Regions from separate parts of the Streptomyces sp. NPDC053427 genome, predicted to be linked through region 3. Evidence: riboswitches for the same ligand, from Rfam matches in the RefSeq annotation. Region 3 holds a riboswitch; each other region holds the start of a gene.
What was found. Region 3 has a riboswitch for S-adenosylmethionine ahead of thrC (threonine synthase). Riboswitches for the same ligand answer to the same signal wherever they lie in the genome.
Positions count from the first base shown of each region.

Region 1: another riboswitch for S-adenosylmethionine. It lies ahead of ACIGWZ_RS22910 (aminotransferase class V-fold PLP-dependent enzyme); the one in region 3 lies ahead of thrC (threonine synthase).
Region 2: another riboswitch for S-adenosylmethionine. It lies ahead of ACIGWZ_RS10000 (ABC transporter permease subunit); the one in region 3 lies ahead of thrC (threonine synthase).

Region 1 covers NZ_JBITYA010000008.1:99,169-103,270, forward strand. Annotated here, with positions in the region: gene trpD (anthranilate phosphoribosyltransferase) at 94-1,158, shown strand; SAM riboswitch class IV at 1,250-1,367, shown strand; gene ACIGWZ_RS22910 (aminotransferase class V-fold PLP-dependent enzyme) at 1,537-2,907, shown strand; gene ACIGWZ_RS22915 (Lrp/AsnC family transcriptional regulator) at 3,308-3,589, opposite strand; gene ACIGWZ_RS22920 (rhomboid family intramembrane serine protease) at 3,586-4,102, opposite strand, start outside.
Region 2 covers NZ_JBITYA010000003.1:428,729-432,830, forward strand. Annotated here, with positions in the region: gene ACIGWZ_RS09990 (ABC transporter substrate-binding protein) at 1-326, opposite strand, end outside; gene ACIGWZ_RS09995 (amino acid ABC transporter ATP-binding protein) at 472-1,275, opposite strand; gene ACIGWZ_RS10000 (ABC transporter permease subunit) at 1,272-2,330, opposite strand; SAM riboswitch class IV at 2,668-2,776, opposite strand; gene ACIGWZ_RS10005 (serine/threonine-protein kinase) at 3,122-4,102, opposite strand, start outside.
Region 3 covers NZ_JBITYA010000004.1:559,368-563,469, forward strand. Annotated here, with positions in the region: gene ACIGWZ_RS14200 (MoaD/ThiS family protein) at 142-420, opposite strand; gene thrC (threonine synthase) at 482-1,768, opposite strand; SAM riboswitch class I at 1,786-1,942, opposite strand; gene ACIGWZ_RS14210 (glucosyl-3-phosphoglycerate synthase) at 2,126-3,088, shown strand; gene ACIGWZ_RS14215 (trehalose-6-phosphate synthase) at 3,152-4,102, shown strand, end outside.

The DNA.
Region 1 (4,102 bases), on a different contig from region 3:
GGCCCCGTCCGACGACTGGACGGGGCCCTCCGGCGTGCCCGGGGGCTCGATAGGGTGATGACCACAGAAGTGGACGGACCAGGAGCGTGGACCATGAACGTTGTGACCCCGGTTGGCGGCGACAGCGTGGCGGCCCACACCTGGCCGGGCATCCTCAACGCCCTGCTGGACGGCCGTGACCTCACCGCCGACGACACCGCCTGGGTGATGGACAAGATCATGCGGGGCGAGGCCGGCGACGCCCAGATCGCCGGGTTCGCGGTGGCCCTGCGCGCCAAGGGCGAAACCGTCGCCGAGATCTCCGGACTCGTCCGCACCATGTACGCGCACGCCCGGCTGATCGAGGTGCCGGGCCCCAGCGTGGACATCGTCGGCACCGGCGGCGACGGCGCCAAGACCGTCAACATCTCCACGATGTCCTCGATCGTGGTGGCGGGCACCGGCGCCAAGGTCGTCAAGCACGGCAGCCGCGCCGCCTCCTCCGCCAGCGGCGCCTCCGACGTCCTGGCGAAGCTCGGCGTCAATCTGGACCTGACCCCCCAGCGGGTCACCGAGGTCGCCGAGGAAGCGGGCATCACCTTCTGCTTCGCGGTGAAGTTCCACCCCTCGCTGCGCCACGTCGCCAACGCCCGCAGCCAGCTCGGCATCCGTACGACCTTCAACGTGCTGGGCCCGCTGACCAACCCCGCCAAGGTCCGTGCCCAGGCGACCGGCGTCGCGGACGCCCGGATGGCGCCGATCCTGGCCGGGGTGCTGGCCGAGCGCGGCTCGTCGGCGCTGGTGTTCCGCGGCGACGACGGCCTGGACGAGCTGACCACCACCGCCACCTCCCGGGTGTGGATCGTCCGGGACGGCGCGGTGCGCGAGGAGCCCTTCGACCCGCGGGACGTCGGCATCGACATCGTCCCGGTCGAGGCGCTGCGCGGCGCGGACGCCTCGTACAACGCCGATGTGGCCCGCCGGCTGCTGGACGGCGAGAGGGGCCCGGTGCGCGACGCGGTGCTGCTGAACGCCGCGGCGGCGCTGGTGGCCCTGGAGCCGTCCGAGGCGCCCCTGACGGAGCAGATCCGGGCCGGCATCGACCGGGCCGCCGCGGCCATCGACTCCGGGGCGGCCAAGCGGGTGCTGGAGCGCTGGGTGGCGGCCAGCAACAGATGAGCGGCCGGTGACCATCGGTACGGCGCAAGGCCCTGTCCGTTATCCGGACCGGGCCTTGCGCCGCTTTGCTGCTGTGGCATGATGCTCGGCAGGTCACGAGTGACAGCGACACAGGCCCCGGCCCGCTGTCCGGCAACCCTCCGTCCGTGGCGGGGTGCCCCGGGTGATGACCAGGCCGCAGGCAGCGAGGTCTGCGGCAAGCGCGGATCCCTCGCCAGGGATCCTGGTCCTCGAGGGAGCATCTTCCGTGATTCAGCGAATGCGATAGGGCCGTCGGCCCCTTTCCCGCACCCCTTTTCTCTTCCACTGCGGCCGCCACGCAGTGCGCCTCCGCGCACCCGGCCGCGGTCATTCGCCTGCCTCTTACGGGAGTTCGCCATGTCTGTTTCCGCCGTTGCCGCCGACCGTTCCGTCTGTGCCCCGCTGCCGGTTCTGGGCCGGGACGTCACCGTTCCGCTCGTGACCGGCGGGGAGGTCGACTACGCCGCGCTGGACTACGCCGCCAGCGCCCCGGCCCTGCAGCGGGTCTGGGACGACGTGGCCGCCTACGCCCCGTACTACGGCAGCGTGCACCGCGGTGCCGGATACCTCTCGCAGCTGTCCACCGACCTCTTCGAGAACAGCCGCCGGACCATCTCCGACTTCCTCGGCTGCCGCGCCGACGACCAGGTGGTCTTCACCCGCTCCACCACCGACTCGCTCAACCTCCTCGCGGCCGTACTCCCGCAGAACACCCGGGTGTTCGTCTTCGAGACCGAGCACCACGCCTCGCTGCTGCCCTGGGAGCAGCGCGCGGACACCGCCGTGACGTACCTGAACGCGCCGCGCACCCCGCAGCAGGCGGTGGACACTCTGGAGCAGGCGCTCGCCGAGCGCGAGCCCTACGGCCCGGCGCTGGTCTGCGTCACCGGCGCCTCGAACGTGACCGGTGAGCTCTGGCCCGTACGGGAACTGGCCGCTGCCGCACACGCCCACGGCGCCCGGATCGTCCTCGACGCCGCGCAGCTCGCCCCGCACCACCCCGTCGACATCGCCGAGCTGGACGTCGACTGGGCCGCCTTCTCCGGGCACAAGCTGTACGCGCCGTTCGGCGCCGGTGTGCTGGCGGGCCGCGCGGACTGGCTGCAGGACGCGGAGCCGTACCTGGCGGGCGGCGGCGCCAGCCGTAAGGTCTCGCGGCGTACGGACGGCGGGGTGGACGTCGAGTGGCACACCACCGCGGCCCGGCACGAGGCCGGCTCGCCCAACGTCATCGGCGCCTACTCCATCGCCTCCGCCTGCCGGGCGCTGACCGAGGCCGGTTTCGACCAGCTGGTCGCCCGCGAGCAGGCGCTGATCGCCCGGGTCCGGGCGGGCCTGGCCGAGGTCCCCGAGGTCAACGTCCTCTCCCTCTTCGGTGACGACGCCCCGCGGGTGGGCGTCCTCTCCTTCGTCGTCGAGGGCTGGAACAGCTCGCACTTCGCGGCCGCGCTGTCGGCGGAGTACGGCATCGGCGTCCGCGACGGCCTCTTCTGCGCCCACCCGCTCGTACGGACCCTCCTGGGCAGCGAGCCGCAGGAGCCGGGGGAGTGCGGCGCCCCGGAGGCGGCCCCCGGCGAGCGCTCGCTGAACGCCATCCGCGTGAGCCTGGGCGTTGGCACGCCGGATGAGCACGTCGACCGCTTCGTCCGCGCGGTCAAGGAACTGGTGGCAGACGGCGCGCAGTGGAACTACCGCACCGAGGACGGCCGTTGCGTGCCCGCCGCGTAGCGGGGTTTCTCCCCACGTTGTCGGCCGTCCCGCCGTGGGGGTGTTTCGCCGTTGCGCCTGCGGCGGGCGTGGGTTGTTCGGGAGCGGTGCCGGCCCTACACGGCTCCGCCGCTACGGTCCGTCCCCTCCCGTGGGTGGGTGGAAGGGCTCGGTGGGGGCGGGCGTTGAGTCGTCCGTTCACCATGACCGGTCCACAAGAGACACCTGACCGCCTACAGGCACCCCCACGGGTTTCTCCCACCCTCAACGGGGAGGTGCCGGGTCGTAGCGGCGGAGCCGTGTAGGCCCGGTGCCGCTGCCGAACAGCCCCGCGCAGCGGCACCAGCCCGCCGCAGGCGCAACGGCGAACAACCACCACGGCGGGAAAGTCAAAAACGTGGGGCCCAAGCCAAGCGCAGCGTCACGCATCCAGCCCAATAGCGAACGCCGCCTCGAGGTCGTGCTGGGAGTACGTGCGGAAGGCGATGTGCGTCTCGGTGGAGGCGACGCCGGGGACCTTGCTGATCCGGCCGGGGATGACGTCGGCGAGGTCGTCGTGGGCGGCGACCCGCACCATCGCGATCAGATCGTGCGCACCGGTGACGGAGTAGACCTCGCTGACACCCTCCAGGGCGGCGATCTTCTCGGCGATCTCCGGGATGCGGTCCACGCTGGTCTTGATGAGCACGATCGAAGTGATCACGGCTGGCTCTCTCCCTCGGTCGCCGGTTCGTTCCCCCTGGTGGCCCCCACACTATCCCTCCCGTAGCGCGCCCATGCGTACAGGAAGCCCAGGGCGAAGCCGACGACATGGGCGAGGTAGGCGACGCCGGGACCGTTGGGGTCGTCCTGTGCGGCCTGCCATTGGAGGCCGAACCAGAACAGCAGCACGATCCAGGCGGGGAAGCGCAGCGGCAGGAAGAACAGGAACGGGAAGATGCTGGTGACCCGGGCCTTGGGGAAGAGGTAGAGGAAGGCGCCCAGGACGCCGGAGATCGAGCCGGAGGCGCCCACCAGGGGCTGGCCGGAAGTGGCGTGCGCGGCGGCGTAGCCGAGCAGGGCCAGATAGCCGGTGACGAGGTAGAAGGCGGTGAACGGCAGCCGTCCCATGCGGACCTCGGTCATGCCGCCGAAGACGTACAGGAACAGCATGTTGCCGAGCAGATGGAGCCAGCTGCCGTGCACGAACAGTGCGGTCAGCGGGGTGACCAGCGCG
Region 2 (4,102 bases), on a different contig from region 3:
AGCGTCTTCTGGTCGTCGCCAACGAAGTTCAGTGGCACGGAGCCGGTGGGCAGGGCGCCGACGCCGATGACCAGCTTGCCCTTCTTGGCGATCGATTTCGGCAGCTCGGCGCTGATGGACCTGACCTCGGACACCTTGAGCGTGGTCTCCTTGGCGGCGCCGTTGGAATGGGCCCCCACGGTGACCGTCCCGGACGCCTTGCTGTCGGACTTGCCGGCCGCGTCGCTGGTGCCCCCGCAGGCGGCGAGGCCAGTGCCGAGGGTAACGACGGCGGTGCCCGCGGAGAGGCTGCGGAGGAGTCTGCTGCTGAGGTTGAGGGTGCGCATGGCTGTCCTTGGTTCGGTGAGTGGTGGTGAGGGCGCGTTGCTTGTTCTTCGGTGGTATGGGGGGCTTGGGTGGTGTGGGGGGTCTTCGGTGGTGTGCGGGGGCGCGAGCCCGGACGGGGCGCGGGCAGTGGGACGGATGGCGAGGTCAGAGCACCTTGCTCAGGAAGTCCCTGGTCCGCTCGTGTTTCGGGTGGTCCAACACCTCGGTGGGCAGACCCTGTTCGACGATCCGGCCCCCATCGATGAAGACGACCCGGTCGGCCACCTCACGGGCGAAGCCGATCTCGTGGGTGACGATGATGAGGGTGGTGCCGCTGGTGGCCAGGTCCTTGATGACGGCCAATACATCGCCGACGAGTTCGGGATCGAGTGCGGAGGTGGGTTCGTCGAAGAGGATGACCCCCGGCCGCAGGGCGAGGGCGCGGGCGATGGCCACCCGCTGCTGCTGGCCGCCGGACAGCTGTCGCGGATAGGCGCCGACCTTGTCGGCCAGGCCCACCCGGCCGAGCAGTTCGTGGGCCAGCTCCTGGGCCTTGGACTTGGTCAGCTTCCCGGTGGCCACGGGAGCGGCGGCCACGTTGTCCAGCGCGGTCAGGTGCGGGAAGAGGTTGAAGTTCTGGAAGACGAAGCCGATCCGGCTGCGCTGCCCCAGGATGACCCGTTCGCTCAGCTCCTTGAGCCGCTCGCCGTGCCGGCGCACGCCGATCGGCTCACCGTTCACGCTGACGTACCCGACCTCCGGCTTCTCCAGGTGGTTGATCACCCGCAGCAGGGTGGACTTGCCGGACCCGGACGGCCCGAGGATCACGGTGACCTCGCCGGGTCGTACGGTCAACTCGACGCCGTCCAGCACCCGGTGGGCGCCGTACCACTTGTGCACGTCGTGGACCTCGACCGCGGCCGGTCGTATCTCGGCGGTTCCGGTCTCGGTCCCGTTCTCGGTGGTCATATCGCGGCCTCCCTCCGGGCTCGGGCACGCAGATCACGCAGACCTGCCCGCAACTTCTGCAACGGCGTCGGCGGAAGGGTGCGCGTCGCGCCCCTGGCGAAGTACCGCTCGACGTAGAACTGGACGATGGAGACCGCGCTCGTGAGGATCAGATACCAGACGGTGGCGACGAGCAGCAGCGGGACGATGTCACCCGGATACGTGCTGCCCATGCTCTGCGCCGAGCCGAACAGATCGAGCAGCGACACGTAGAAGACGAGCGACGTGCTCTTGATCAGATTGATCAGCAGATTCACGTAGTTCGGGGTGATGGAGCGCAGGGCCTGCGGAAAGACGATCTTCGTGAACTGGTAGCTCTTCGGCAGGCCCAGCGCCAACGCCGCCTCGTGCTGCCCCTGGTCGACCGCGAGGATGCCGCTCCGCACCACCTCGGACGCGTATGCCGTCTCGTTCAGGGTGAGTCCGACGACCGCCACGACGATGTCGGTGGCGAGCCGGGACTCGTCGAAGGTGAAGAAGGCGGGCCCGAACGGAACCCCGAGGCTCAGCGTCTTGTACAGCGCGCTGAAGTTGTAGAGGAACAGCAGCACCACGATGAGCGGAACCGAGCGGAACAGCCATGTGTAGGTCCAGGCAACCGCCCGCAGCACCGGGCTCCGGGAGAGCCTGCCCAGGGCGACCAGGATGCCGCCGAGCAGACCGAGCACGGCACTGTACGCCGTCACCTTGAGGGTGATGAGCAGGCCATCGAGGATCGCCGGGCGCAGGAACCAGTACTGGAACCGGTCCCACTGATAGAAGGGGTTGGTCACCAGGCCGTGGGCGATCTGGGCGGCCAGCACCAGCACGATCGCCGTGGCGATCCAGCGGCCTGGCCTGCGCAGCGGCAGCACCCGCTGCGCCGCGGGCGGCCGCGGTGCGGCGCCGTCGCCCGGCCGTTCGGCCTCGGCAGGACGTGCGGTACGTGCGGTACGAGGCGCGGAGGAGGGGGCGGGGCGCTCCTCGGCAGGAGGTGCTGAGGCGAGGGGTACCACAGCGCCAGGGGGTTCACTCATGGAGGACTCCAGCGAATTCGGACAGCCCGGACCACGGATGCCGCAACGGCACGGTGCCGGGTCGAAGGGGCTCCGCGTGACGTTGCGCACGGGGACGCGCGGAACGGGGTTTGGGCAAGGAGGACGCACACCGCGACAGCGGTGGCATCAGAGATTCAGAAGACCGTCAGTCTTCAGCCTTGGCGGAACGCACGGCAGGTGCCGGTACACAGAGCGCTGTTGACGCGCAGCAGATCGACCGACCGGTTCGCGCACAGCAGCAGGCAGCCACGGCGTCGCCATGCGGCTGTCCCCAAAGCTGCGTACATTCCGTCACCGTCACTGTTCCGGCCCATGGGGCTCGCGCTTACCGAAGGTCTTCCGGTCCGGTCGTCACCTGGGGCACCCCACCGCGGCGCGAGGGTTGCCGGTCAGCAAGCCAGGGCTTGTCGCTGACACTCATGACCGATCTGCGGCGCAAGTTAGTCAGATCTCGGCCATGCTTGTCAAAGCGTGCCCGACCTGTGGGATGACAAAACGAGTCCGGACAGACCTGGTGGGATGCCGACGAGGTCCGGACATGAACCACGAGCGCCGCGCACGGCGTCGGAGGCGGCCCTCGTGTCTGAACGTGCCCCTCGCGTCACGGCGGGTCCGCCGGCCAGGGGCAGTTGGATCGAGGCCGGCAACCGATCGCGAAGAAGCCGCCCGCGGGGTCGTCGAACTCCAGGCGGTCGCCCGCCCAGGCAAGGGCTACGACGGCCCGACGGGCCTGGGTGCCCCGAGCGGTGTCGCGGCCTTCACCGAGTAGGTCAGCCCGACTTCGGCGGCTTCTGTGCGTCGAAAGCGAAAAGCGTGTTCTTGGCCGCGGCCACGATCACCGCACGCCCCGCAAGAGTCACACGCGGGCTTGCGCCCAGCTGGCCCGTCAACCCATCGGCCTGCGGATCTGTTGTCCACAGGGGCTTGCCCTCGTACGGAGACAGCGCGACCACCCGGCCGGTGGCCGAGCTGAAGTACAGTGCGTCGGCTCCCGCAACAGGGCCCGACGCGCCCTCCACGCCAGTCTGCTGCGACCACTTCTCCCGGCCGGTCGCGGGGTCGAGTGCGGTGACGAGACCGGTCTGCCCGCTCACATAGACGGTGCTGTCCGCCATGCCGGGCGTCCCCACGTAGGTCTTGGCCAGTCGGGAGTACGTGACCTTCCGCGAGGCCAGGTCGACCCGCGCGACCCCGTTGTAGCGGTCCAGCTCCGTTCCCCCCATGTGTACTTGCAGGAGTACGAGCCTGCCGTTGGCGACGCCCATCGGCACGGCGGGGCCGTTGACCGCGATGGGCCTGCCCAGTGTCCCCGAGGCGCGGTCGACCGGGTACAGGGTGGGGTGGCGCACGGCAAAAGCATCCACCTCCGCATTCGTCGCGCACATCGCGACGAGCTGTTGGCCGACCAGGACGGGAGCGCACTGCTTACCCGCAGGGAATGACGACGTCCATGTGACCTGACCGCTGTGCGCGTTGCGGGCCTCGAAGCGGGAGTTGGAAGCGTCGACCGTCACGACGTCGGAACCGACCACAAGGGCGTCCTGAGTCCGACCCGTGACGGCCGTCGACTGGGCGCCGGACGGCACGGACCACAGCTCCCGGCCGTTGTTCGCGTCGAGGGCCACCACCTCGCTGGGAGGGCCCTGCGGGGCGCCCTGGGCGGCGAAGCGGTAACCGAGCACCGTGTCGTCGGTGGCGCCCACCAGGTGCATGCCGTTGGCAGGGACGCCGGGGCTCTTCGCCGTCCACAT
Region 3 (4,102 bases):
TCATACGAAGAAGATCGCCCCCATGGTATCGCCTTTCGGAACATGGAATTGCCCCATCCGCTTTTGGGCGGATGGGGCAATTCTCGTCACTCAAGCCGATAGATGGCGCAATTTGGCCCCCGGCGGCAATGCGGCAGCCGTTCAGCAGCCGCCGGCCACCGCCGGAATGATGGAGACGCCCGCGCCGTCCGGCGTCGGCGTCTCCAGGCCCTGCTCGAAGCGGACGTCGTCGTCGTTGACGTAGACGTTCACGAAACGGCGCAGCTTGCCCGCGTCGTCCAGCACGCGGGCCGCGATCCCGGTGTGGTTCTTCTCCAGGTCGGAGATCACCTCGGCGAGGGTCGCGCCCTCGGCGACGACCTCGGCCTCACCGCCGGTGTACGTGCGGAGGATGGTGGGGATGCGGACCTTGACGCTCATGGGTTCTGCCTTCCAGCGACTACGGGTGCGAGTTCAGGAGGTACGGGTACGGATCCGGGGCTCAGCCGGCCAGGCCGGCCGCGCGGAACGCGTCCAGGTCGGGCCGGATGGTGGCCGTGGGCCCGGAAGCGACGGCGTCAAGCGTCTTGAGGCCGTCACCGGTGTTCAGGACGACGGTGGTCAGGGCCGGGTCGAGCAGACCGTCCTCGATGAGCTTCTTGGTGACACCGACGGTCACCCCGCCCGCGGTCTCCGCGAAGATCCCTTCCGTCCGCGCCAGCAGCTTGATGGCGTCCACGACCTGCTCGTCGTTGACATCCTCCACCGCGCCGCCCGTACGACGCGCGATGTCGAGGACATAGGGCCCGTCGGCCGGGTTGCCGATGGCCAGCGACTTGGCGATGGTGTTCGGCTTCTGGGGGCGTACGACGTCGTGCCCGGCCTTGAAGGCCGTCGACACCGGCGAGCAGCCCTCCGCCTGGGCACCGAAGATCTTGTACGGCTTGTCCTCGACCAGGCCGAGGGCGATCAGCTCCTTCAGCCCCTTGTCGATCTTCGTGAGCTGGGAGCCGGAGGCGATCGGAATCACGATCTGGTCCGGCAGGGTCCACCCCAGCTGCTCGCAGATCTCGTACGCGAGGGTCTTGGAACCCTCCCCGTAGTAGGGGCGCAGGTTGACGTTCACAAAGCCCCAGCCCTCGCCGATCGGGTCGCCGATGAGCTCCGAGCAGAAGCGGTTGACGTCGTCGTAGTTGCCCTCGATGCCGACCAGGTCGCCGCCGTAGACCGCGGCCATGACGACCTTGCCGGCCTCCAGGTCGTGCGGGATGAAGACGCAGGACTTCAGGCCCGCCCGGCGGGCCGCGGCGCCGACCGCGCCGGCGAGGTTGCCGGTGGAGGAGCAGGACAGGGTGGTGAAGCCGAAGGCGCGGGCGGCCTCGACGGCGATCGCGACGACGCGGTCCTTGAAGGAGTGCGTCGGGTTGCCGGAGTCGTCCTTGACGTACAGACCGCCGGTGACGCCCAGCTCGGCGGCGAGGCGGTCGGCCTTGACCAGCTTGGTGAAACCGGGGTTGAGGTTCGGCTTGTCGGCCACATCGGCGGGGACGGGCAGCAGCGGGGCGTAGCGCCAGATGTTGTCGGGTCCGGCCTCGATCCGCTTCCTCAGGCCCTCGGGGTCGCCGGTCGGCAGGTCGTAGGCCACTTCGAGCGGCCCGAAACATTCCTGGCACGCGAAGATCGGACCGAGCGCAAAGCGCTGCCCGCACTCGCGGCAGGAGAGTCCGACGGCCGGGCCCAGGGCGACGGTGGGGGTGTTTGCGGCGGTTTCGGTAACTTGCACAGCCATGGAGGCGAGGCCCTTTCTCCTCATCTTCCTCGCGACGCATCTCGCCACGAGACGGATTTGGCACCTTCCCTAGCCGGGAGCCTCGCGCGCGGCAGCTAGCTGCTGCGACGGAGACCGGCTGGAGGGTTGCCGGGGCTTCAACGGGCCGTATCCCTCTGCCCCTCTGGATGAGCGGTATGGCGCTGGGCCGAAACCCAGGCGTTTGTGGCGGTGACCCCGACATGCGACGGTCATCCGCGTTGTTCAAGACTGTAACCGAAGGCACTGACGGTTGAGATAGTCGTCCGAACCGCGAGATGGATCACAAATGGATCACCCACGGGTCGTCGATCCGGCGGCCACCGAGGAGTCGTAGACGTGCTGGAAGAGGTGGAGCGCTGGCTCAGCAGCCGCTCCTGGTCGGCGGCCGACCGTCCGCTCGGGCGGCTGCTGGAGGCCAAGCGCCAGACGGGCCGTACGGTCAGCGTCGTGCTGCCCGCGCTCGACGAGGAAGCCACCGTCGGCGCGATCGTCGCGGCGATCCGCAGGGACCTGATGACCGATTCCGTCCCTCTGGTGGACGAGCTGGTGGTGCTGGATTCCGGCTCCACCGACCGTACCGCAGAGGTCGCGGCGGCGGCCGGCGCCAAGGTCGTCCACCGGGACAGCGTCCTTCCCCGCCTTCCCGCCGTCCCCGGCAAGGGCGAGGTCCTGTGGCGCTCCCTGCTCGCCACCACCGGCGACATCGTCTGCTTCATCGACGCCGACCTGCGCGAATTCTCGTCCACCTTCGTCTCCGGCATCGTCGGCCCGCTGCTGACCGACCCCGACATCCACTTCGTCAAGGCGATGTACGACCGCCCCCTGGAGACGGGTGGCGAAGGCGCCGGCCCTGGCCAGGGCGGCCGCGTCACGGAGCTGGTCGCCCGTCCGCTGCTCAATCTCCACTGGCCCCAGCTGGCGGGTTTCGTCCAGCCGCTGGGGGGCGAGTACGCGGCCCGCCGCTCCCTCCTGGAACGCCTGCCGTTCCCGGTCGGCTACGGCGTCGAGCTCGGCCTGCTGGTCGACGCCCTGCACACGGTCGGCCTGGACGCCCTCGCCCAGGTGGACGTGGGCGTACGCAGACACCGCCACCAGGACGGCCGGGCGCTCGGCCGGATGGCCGCCGCCATCTACCGCACCGCTCAGCTCCGTCTCACCCGCGGCCATCTGATCCGTCCCCGCCTCACCCAGTTCGAACGCGGCGAGAACGGCTTCGTGGCACGCACCACGGACGTGGACACCGAGGAGCGGCCCCCGATGGCCGAAATACCGGAGTACGCGGAGCGCCGGGCGGCCTGACCGGATCCACGTCGGCTGGTTTCCGTACGTTTGCGCGGATCGCCAGCCGGTTAATGTCGCGGCATGGTCTCCGAGAAGGGCTCCGTGCCCAGTGCGGTCCAGCCGGTTGCCGAGGTTCTCCTCGCGTCCAATCGTGGTCCGGTGTCGTACGCCGTCGCGGAAGACGGCGCGCTGACGGCCAAGCGGGGCGGCGGCGGGCTGGTGTCCGGGCTGTCGGCCATCGGTCCGGACACGGACGCGGTGTGGGTGTGCGCGGCGCTCGGGGAGGGCGACCGGGAGGCCGTACGGCGGACCGGGGGCGCACTGGATCCGGCGGACACCGGCGGGCAGCGGATCCGGATGCTGGATATTCCGGCGGATGTGCATGCGGACGCCTACAACGGAATTGCCAATTCCGTGCTGTGGTTCGTCCATCACATGCTGTATCAGACGCCGCTCGAGCCGGCCTTCGACACGGAATTCCGGGCGCAATGGGCGTCGTACGAGGCGTACAACGCCGCCTTCGCGGAGGCGCTGGCCGAGGCCGCGGCGCCCGGGGCCGCCGTCCTCGTACAGGACTATCACCTGGCGCTGGTACCCGGAATGCTCCGCGAAACCCGCCCCGACCTGCGGATCGCGCATTTCTCGCATACGCCGTGGGCGCCCGCGGAGTACTTTGCGATGCTGCCCGACGACATTCAGCAGAAGCTCGCCATGGGCATTCTCGGCGCGGACCGGGCGAATTTCCTGACCCACCGGTGGGCGCAGGCGTTCATGGACTGCTGCCGGCAGGCGCTGGGAACGGCCTGCACTGCGGAACGGCCGCGGGACGAGACGCCATCGCTCGTCACCTTCCCGCCCGGGCTCAAGGCGCGCCGGACCTGGATCGGGGTGCACGGGCTCGGCGCCGACGCGGAATTCCTCCGGGAGCGGGCCCACCGGCCGGATGTGGAGGAACGGCTGGCGGCGCTGCGCGAGCAGATCGGCGGGAGCGACCGGCGGACCATCGTGCGGGTCGACCGCACCGAGCTGTCG